Regions from separate parts of the Shewanella sp. WE21 genome, predicted to be linked through region 2. Evidence: riboswitches for the same ligand, from Rfam matches in the RefSeq annotation. Region 2 holds a riboswitch; the other holds the start of a gene.
The links. A riboswitch is a leader RNA that binds a small molecule or an ion and turns the genes downstream of it on or off. The one in region 2 is predicted to bind cyclic di-GMP.
Positions count from the first base shown of each region.

Region 1: another riboswitch for cyclic di-GMP. It lies ahead of gbpA (N-acetylglucosamine-binding protein GbpA); the one in region 2 lies ahead of CKQ84_RS14650 (glycosyl hydrolase family 18 protein).

Region 1 covers NZ_CP023019.1:701,354-705,034, forward strand. The annotation lists gene CKQ84_RS02960 (aromatic amino acid transport family protein) at 1-402, opposite strand, end outside; gene gbpA (N-acetylglucosamine-binding protein GbpA) at 965-2,410, opposite strand; cyclic di-GMP riboswitch class I at 2,534-2,633, opposite strand; gene CKQ84_RS02970 (TMEM165/GDT1 family protein) at 3,044-3,598, shown strand; gene norR (nitric oxide reductase transcriptional regulator NorR) at 3,649-3,681, opposite strand, start outside.
Region 2 covers NZ_CP023019.1:3,334,235-3,337,915, forward strand. The annotation lists gene CKQ84_RS14645 (IS5-like element ISSod6 family transposase) at 1-602, shown strand, start outside; cyclic di-GMP riboswitch class I at 737-825, shown strand; gene CKQ84_RS14650 (glycosyl hydrolase family 18 protein) at 939-3,545, shown strand; gene CKQ84_RS14655 (FKBP-type peptidyl-prolyl cis-trans isomerase) at 3,678-3,681, opposite strand, start outside.

The sequences.
Region 1 (3,681 bases), 2.6 Mb from region 2:
ACCTAGCGCCGCAAAGCCACCGAGCACCAGTGTGAATAACAACACTGCGACTTGATTATCGAGCACGATATCGAACATGTTCTTCGCTTTAAGCACTAATAACGAAGAGCCGCCGGTGAGATAAGCCGCGGTCAAGGCAAATAATAAACTCAGGAAAGAAGCACCCTGAATTATTTGACCTTTTTTACCCAGTAACTTACCCGTAATAGCATGCACGTTATCCCCCACGCCAGTGCGTAAGTTAATTTCGAGCATAAGTAATGAGGTATAGGCGGACACGCCCCAAATAACGACGAGTAACACTAAAGCAGGGATAATACCTAAAGCCGCTGTGGCTAAAGGTAACGCTAACATACCTGCGCCAATGGCCGTCCCGGCAACGATGGCGATCGAGCCTAACATTTTTGAATTCACACAATAGTCCTGTTCAATAATTAATTATTATTTTATTTGAGTAAGATTTGAACCGATAAAGCCTTGCGTCTTAAATCGAAATAAGCGACACATCACTTAAAGCATCCAATCAGATCTCGACCTAGCAGATCAATTGGCCCCAATAGCTTTTGAATGTTTCAACCCAGTAGCCATCGAGGCTAACTAAATCGATTATTGAAAAATGGCATGACTTTCAATTGTGATAGCCCAAATTAATGTACCGATATAAGCATCGATTAAATAGATAGTTTGGGACATTAACAGAGCCAAACCCAGTGGGCAAGCCAGTTGTGAACAAAGAAGGGTAGCAAACGGTACGGTAACAACTTAATAGCGCTGTGATAAACGAAAATATACAAGCCAACAAAATCGCTACCTTTGTTGAGAATACCTGTAATCTTGTATTAAGCTCGAATCAAAATAAAGCCGGTCTTTTTCCATCCGATGCAGACAAAAAGGGCTTAAACACAGCGAATATGTTTAAGCCCAATGACACCTTTTTGAAGCTAGGTTAGCTCAAAAAGTTAATTTACAGCTCAGTCCACGCCATAGCCCAAGAAGCGCCAACACCTGGCTCAAATCCTGTGGCAGAAGCCGACCACTGCACGCAATAGCCGCTATAAGGGAATGGCTTACATTGATACACTTTGCCATTTTTAGGCTGTAACACTGTAGTACCTGCAACGTAACCTTTCACGCCTGCTGGGAATACAAAATCAGCTTCTGGTGCAGGAGCTTGATCCTTTAAGAAGAGATCAAAGTTCTGCTGAATAACATCACCTTGTTTAGGCTCAGCTTTTACCTGCAAATGATAATGCCCAGCTTTAGGCTCAACGACGTCTAACACTAAGCTCGCGCTGGTATTGTTAACAGTTTGGCTCACAAAACCTGACGCGGTGCCATCATGGCTAAACAAATACGCTGACACTAGCATCTCGGCGTTACTGGTCACATCAAAGCTGACCTTCGCCGCACCATCGATAATTTGATAATCGTCGGCAAGTGAAGTGACTTCTAAGCTGTTGCCCGGAGCAGGTGCTAAATCAAATCCCACTTCGACACGCTCAATACCTGAGTTTTTCGCTGTAAAAATGTCGTTTTTGCCATACACAGGCTCAATCACACCCGATGCATTTTTTTGTCCCGCTTTTAACTGGGACTGCTGGGCGTTAATCGCGCTCGCTAATAGGAAAGGCCAATTTTGTTTATCACCTTGAGTCGCATCGCTAATGGTAATGACTGTTTGCTTAGCCGCTTGCTCACCATTGGCGTCAAACACCCGGGTCATCACTTTATCGCCTGCTTTTAGATCGAGTGACGGATTGATATCCCCCACATCTTGCCATTCACTCGGCACAATAGGACCCGAGCCCAAGTTCACATCGATAGCATTGTAGAAACTATTCGTCGTATCTCCCACTTCCCACACGGCCAAGATCACTTGATAACCACTGCGACCTTCTGGCACGTAGCAGTCATGGGTCACTAACTTAGGCGGCTGTTCCATACCACCATCAACTACGCAAAAGGGGGCTAAGTCAAAGCTCGCTCGGCTCAAAGCTTGGTTTGGGTTCCAATCTTGGCGAGTTAAATAGTAACGCCAATTACGGGTGACATGATTTGCTGTGAACTGCCAACTGAACTTATTCCAGCCCGCTTTAATATCCGTCTTTGCCCAACGGCTCGGACTTTGTTCATCCAAAGGTGAAAAAGCACCATTACCAGCACTCGCCAATTTGCCATCAGCAGGACCTGATTCAGGAAAACCCGATGGCCCCTCAACACTTTGCGGCTCCCATTGCACCGCGCCACAATTGGCATTTTTACCTGTTTTACAGGCATATGAACGCGATTCAGGTGCCACAACATAACCGTGCGCCTGCGCAGAGATACTCACAAACGCATTCGTCGCCATTACTGCCGCGGCCAATAAACTCAATTTAGAAATAGGGGAAAAAACAGTAGGATTTGCCACTTTAATGCACTCCATTGATTGCCTATCATCCTAAACATAATGATAGGCTTAGATATAAAAGTGGTATTTGGGCAAACAACAGCATTAAACAGCAGTCGTTTATCTTTCACAGAAATCGAATTCTGCGGCAACTCCGCTATCTTAGTTCACTAAAAAATCCATTTACAACCTTAGACCGGAAGCTTTGCGTCCTAACTTTTCAATTAGTTTGCCAAATACAGTCGTTATCATTGAGTCACTACGAGTTAACAGTATGTAACCAAGTAGAAATGACTTGGCTAAATTAGCAACAAAAGACAACGTTGTCAAAAAATAATTCATTTATATTCATTAAGTTACAGAATGTGGATCGGTATTTTTCTGACACCTGTCAAACATTTATCAGCACCTACTGTTATAAACTCGTGCTTGAAACTAAATCTTACCTAGGTATAATGCCCACCTCGCTTCGGGGGAGTAGCTAACTGGATTTCGAGCCATCGTCATCTAGGGTGAACATCAACATACTTGGCAACATGCCATGGTGTTCACAGCAAATCATAGATTTGCCCAGCAAGACCTGAGCACAATGACCGCACCTAGGGGTGGACGGTTTATTGTGCTTATGTCATAACCACCCCTAAAGGATCACACTTGGAAGCCCTACTTGCCTCAACCTTTACGGTTGCTATCGCCGAAATTGGTGATAAAACTCAATTACTTGCACTAATCCTCGCCGCAAGATTTAAAAATAAAACCGCCATTATTTTAGGTATTTTGCTGTCGACATTATTTAACCATTTTGCCGCAGCTTGGATTGGTCAATGGGCCATTAACTGGGTAAGCCCTGATCTTGCACGTTATTTAGTGGCTGCGTCCTTCTTCGCGATCGCTCTTTGGGTGTTAATCCCCGATAAAGTCGATGCAGAAGAGAGCCGTTTCTATAAAATGGGCCCCTTTCTCGCCACCTTTATCCTGTTTTTTATCGCCGAAATGGGGGATAAAACGCAAATAGCAACTGTGGTATTAGCCGCAAAATACGATTCATTAACTATGGTGGTTGCTGGCACAACCTTAGGCATGCTGCTTGCTAACGTACCCGTAGTGATCGCAGGCCACTTCAGCGCCGAAAAATTGCCTATGTTGTGGATACACCGTGGCTGCGCCATATTGTTCGCACTACTGGGTGTCGCGACCCTGTTCTTCTAAGAATCGAGGCAGGGGTTTTGCTGCAGAATAAAATTTCTTCACGCAATATTTTATTCTTTTAAACCTAACCGTTTTGCAAGTCG
Region 2 (3,681 bases):
AGTTCGGTCATTGGAGCACGGTCTTTAGACGGTTTCATTTATGGTCTAAGAAAGGCGTTCTAGCACATTTATTCAAGGCCTTAGCCAACCTTGCTGATATAGAATGGGTCTTTATTGATGGCTCGATAGTGCGGGCTCACCAGCACAGTGCAGGTGCAGCGACGCTAAGTAATGAGAGTATTGGTAAAAGTCGAGGCGGTAATTCAACCAAAATTCACTTAGCCGTCGACAGCGGAGGATTACCGATTTATTTCGAATTATCAGAAGGCCAAAAACACGATATTACACACGCCCCCAGCTTAATTGAGCACCTGAAGCAGGTTGATACCGTCATTGCAGATAAAGGTTATGACAGCGATGCTTTTCGTGAACTTATCGCAAATAAAGGCGGGAAATCTGTTATTCCAAGGCGCCGCTATAAGAATACACCTCAAGAAAGAGTCGATTGGTGCTTATATCGGTATCGACATTTAGTGGAGAATGCTTTTGGAAGAATTAAGCACTATCGAGCAATATCAACAAGATATGACAAGCTAGCAAGAAATTACGCCAGTATGGTGTCACTGGCGTTTATGTTAATGTGGCTGCCGATGTATTGCTGAACAATTTGTACAGCAAAGATCAACAGACCCTAGTTCTATTTACGATTTTAGCCAATAACACAGTTGATAATATTTTGTTGCAATTTTATTGCGCTTACGCTTATGCTGATATTTGCAATGACAACGTTGTCATTGTGTGTAAAAGGCAAACCAGTTGAAAAACTGGGACGCAAAGCCTCCGGTCTAAGGGTTCGTCTGTACCTATGATAGCGGGGATACCACAGGTTTTTCTTCGTGCAGTTGTCAGTCGTTTTGCATGGTTTTAAGAGAGTGCTGTTTCCTGTCTACGCTTTGTTTGCCTTATTGATTCATATAAAAATTCAATAGGGATATCTCATGTTCAAGACTCAAATTTCAACATCAGCCTTGCTAGTGGCATCAGCGCTGGCATCTACCATCAGTGCCAGCGTTTTTGCAGCGGCGCCCGGTAAACCGACTTTAGGTTGGGGCGAAACTAAGTTCGCTATTATTGAAGTGAATCAAGCGGCTACCGCTTACAATCAATTAGTTACGGTGAAAGATGCCGCCGATGTCTCCGTCAGTTGGAACCTTTGGAGTGGCGATGTGGGCAATAGAGCCCAAGTGTTACTCAACGGCAATGTAGTTTGGGAAGGCCCATCTGGCGCGTCGGGAACCGCTAACTTTAAGGTGAACAAGGGCGGCCGTTATCAGATGCAAGTACAACTGTGTAACAGCGATGGCTGTACGGCGAGTGATGCTAAACAAATCCTCGTGGCTGATACCGACGGCAGCCATTTAGTGCCACTCAATGCTCCCCTAAAAGAAAACAACCGTCCCTATGCTAATAAATCAGGCAAAGTGGTGGGCGGTTACTTTGTCGAATGGGGCGTATACGGTCGTAAATTCCCGGTCGATAAGATACCTGCGCAAAACTTAACCCATATTTTATATGGCTTTACCCCAATTTGTGGTGGTGATGGCATCAATGATAGCTTGAAAGAAATCGAAGGCAGTTTCGAAGCGTTGCAACGTGCCTGTAGTGGTCGTGGTGATTTTAAAGTTGCGATTCACGATCCTTGGGCAGCGATTCAAATACCGCAGGCGGGAGTGAGTGAGCATTCAGATCCTTACAAAGGTAACTTCGGTCAATTGATGGCACTTAAGCAAGCACATCCAGATTTGAAGATTTTACCTTCGGTCGGTGGTTGGACCCTCTCGGATCCCTTCTTTTTCTTCGGTGATAAAACCAAGCGCGATATCTTTGTCGCTTCGGTGAAAGAGTTTCTACAGACCTGGAAATTCTTCGATGGCGTGGATATCGACTGGGAATTTCCAGGGGGGAATGGCGCTAACCCAAATTTAGGTAATGCCAATGACGGTGAAACCTATGTGACTCTGATGCGTGAACTGCGGGCTATGCTTGATGAACTAAGCGCCGAAACGGGTCGTACCTATGAGCTGACCTCTGCTATTAGTGCTGGTGACGATAAAATTCAAAAAGTCGATTATCAGGCTGCTCAGCAGTACATGGATTACATCTTCTTGATGAGTTACGACTTTAATGGTGGTTGGACTAATACTGAACTCGGCCATCAAACCAATCTGTATGAAGCGAGTTGGGATCCTAATACTCGTTACACCACAGCTAATGGCGTTAATGCGCTGTTAGGCCAAGGCGTGACCCCTGGGAAAATTGTGGTCGGTGCCGCTATGTATGGCCGCGGCTGGACAGGTGTTAATGGCTACAGTGGTAATAATCCTTTTACGGGGACGGCAACGGGCAAAGTGAAAGGTACTTGGGAAGCTGGTGTGGTGGATTATCGTCAGATAGCGAACGATTACATGGGAAGTGGTTGGACTTACAGCTATGACGAAACGGCCGAGGCGCCATCTTTGTTCAAGGCATCTACTGGCGATTTAATCACTTTCGATGATGCTCGTTCAGTTAAAGCCAAGGGGCAATATGTGCTTTCTAATCAACTTGGTGGGCTTTTTGCGTGGGAACTTGATGCCGATAATGGTGACATTCTGAATGCCATGCACGAAGGTTTAGGCCATGGTGAAGGCACCACTCCGCCAGTGAATAAAGCGCCCATTGCCAATGCTGGCGTGGATGTGAATGTCACAGGTCCCGCCGATGTGACGCTCAATGGTAGCGGTTCGCGCGATCCTGAAAACGCTGCCTTAAGCTATCTCTGGACTCAAGTCTCTGGGCCAAGTGTTGCCATCGCGAATGCGGATATGGCGAATGCGACTATTCAACTGGGAGCAACCCAAACCGATGTCGCCTATGGTTTTAGCCTTAAAGTCACCGATCCTGAAGGGCTATTTGCCAGCGATACTGTGCTGGTGACGAACAAGGCTGATACGCCTAATCAAGCACCTGTAGTGACTCTGGCTCCGACTGCGACAGTTGAAGCGGGTAAAACCGTCAGTATAGTGGTGAATGCCTCCGATGCAGATGGTGATGCTTTAACCTACGCTTGGACTGTGCCCGCAGGCGTGTCGGCAACCGGGCAAAATAGTGCCACGTTAGTAGTTACTGGCCCCAATGTTACCGAAGCGACCCTCTATGGTTTGAGCGTGCTGGTTTCCGATGGTGCCTTAGATGCGAGCGCATCGACTAATCTGACCGTGACGCCAAAAGTGGTCGGCGGTGGATGCGATGCAACCGATCCCAATGCCGGTAACTATCCTGCTTGGCAAACCAGTGTGGTATACAACACGGGTAATACTGTGAGTCATAGTCAGTTGGTATGGAAAGCAAAGTATTGGACGCAGGGTAATACGCCATCTCGCACCGCAGACCAATGGCAGCTACTCAGCCAAGTTGATCTCGGTTGGGATGCGGGTGTGGTGTATAACGGCGGTCAAACTACTCGCTATAACGGTCGTGTTTGGAAGGCGAGTTACTGGACTAAAGGTGATGTACCGGGTGTTGCAGCAGTATGGGTTGATATTGGCGCGGCAACCTGCCAGTAATTATCCAAAATTTTGATATTATTGGTTAAAAAATAAAGCCCTGCGAAGATTCAGGGCTTTTTTCTTTATTAAGCGTTAGGTTTTTTTATGAATACAGCCGAATGCGTTAAGACAGACTCATTGAAGACTTATTTAA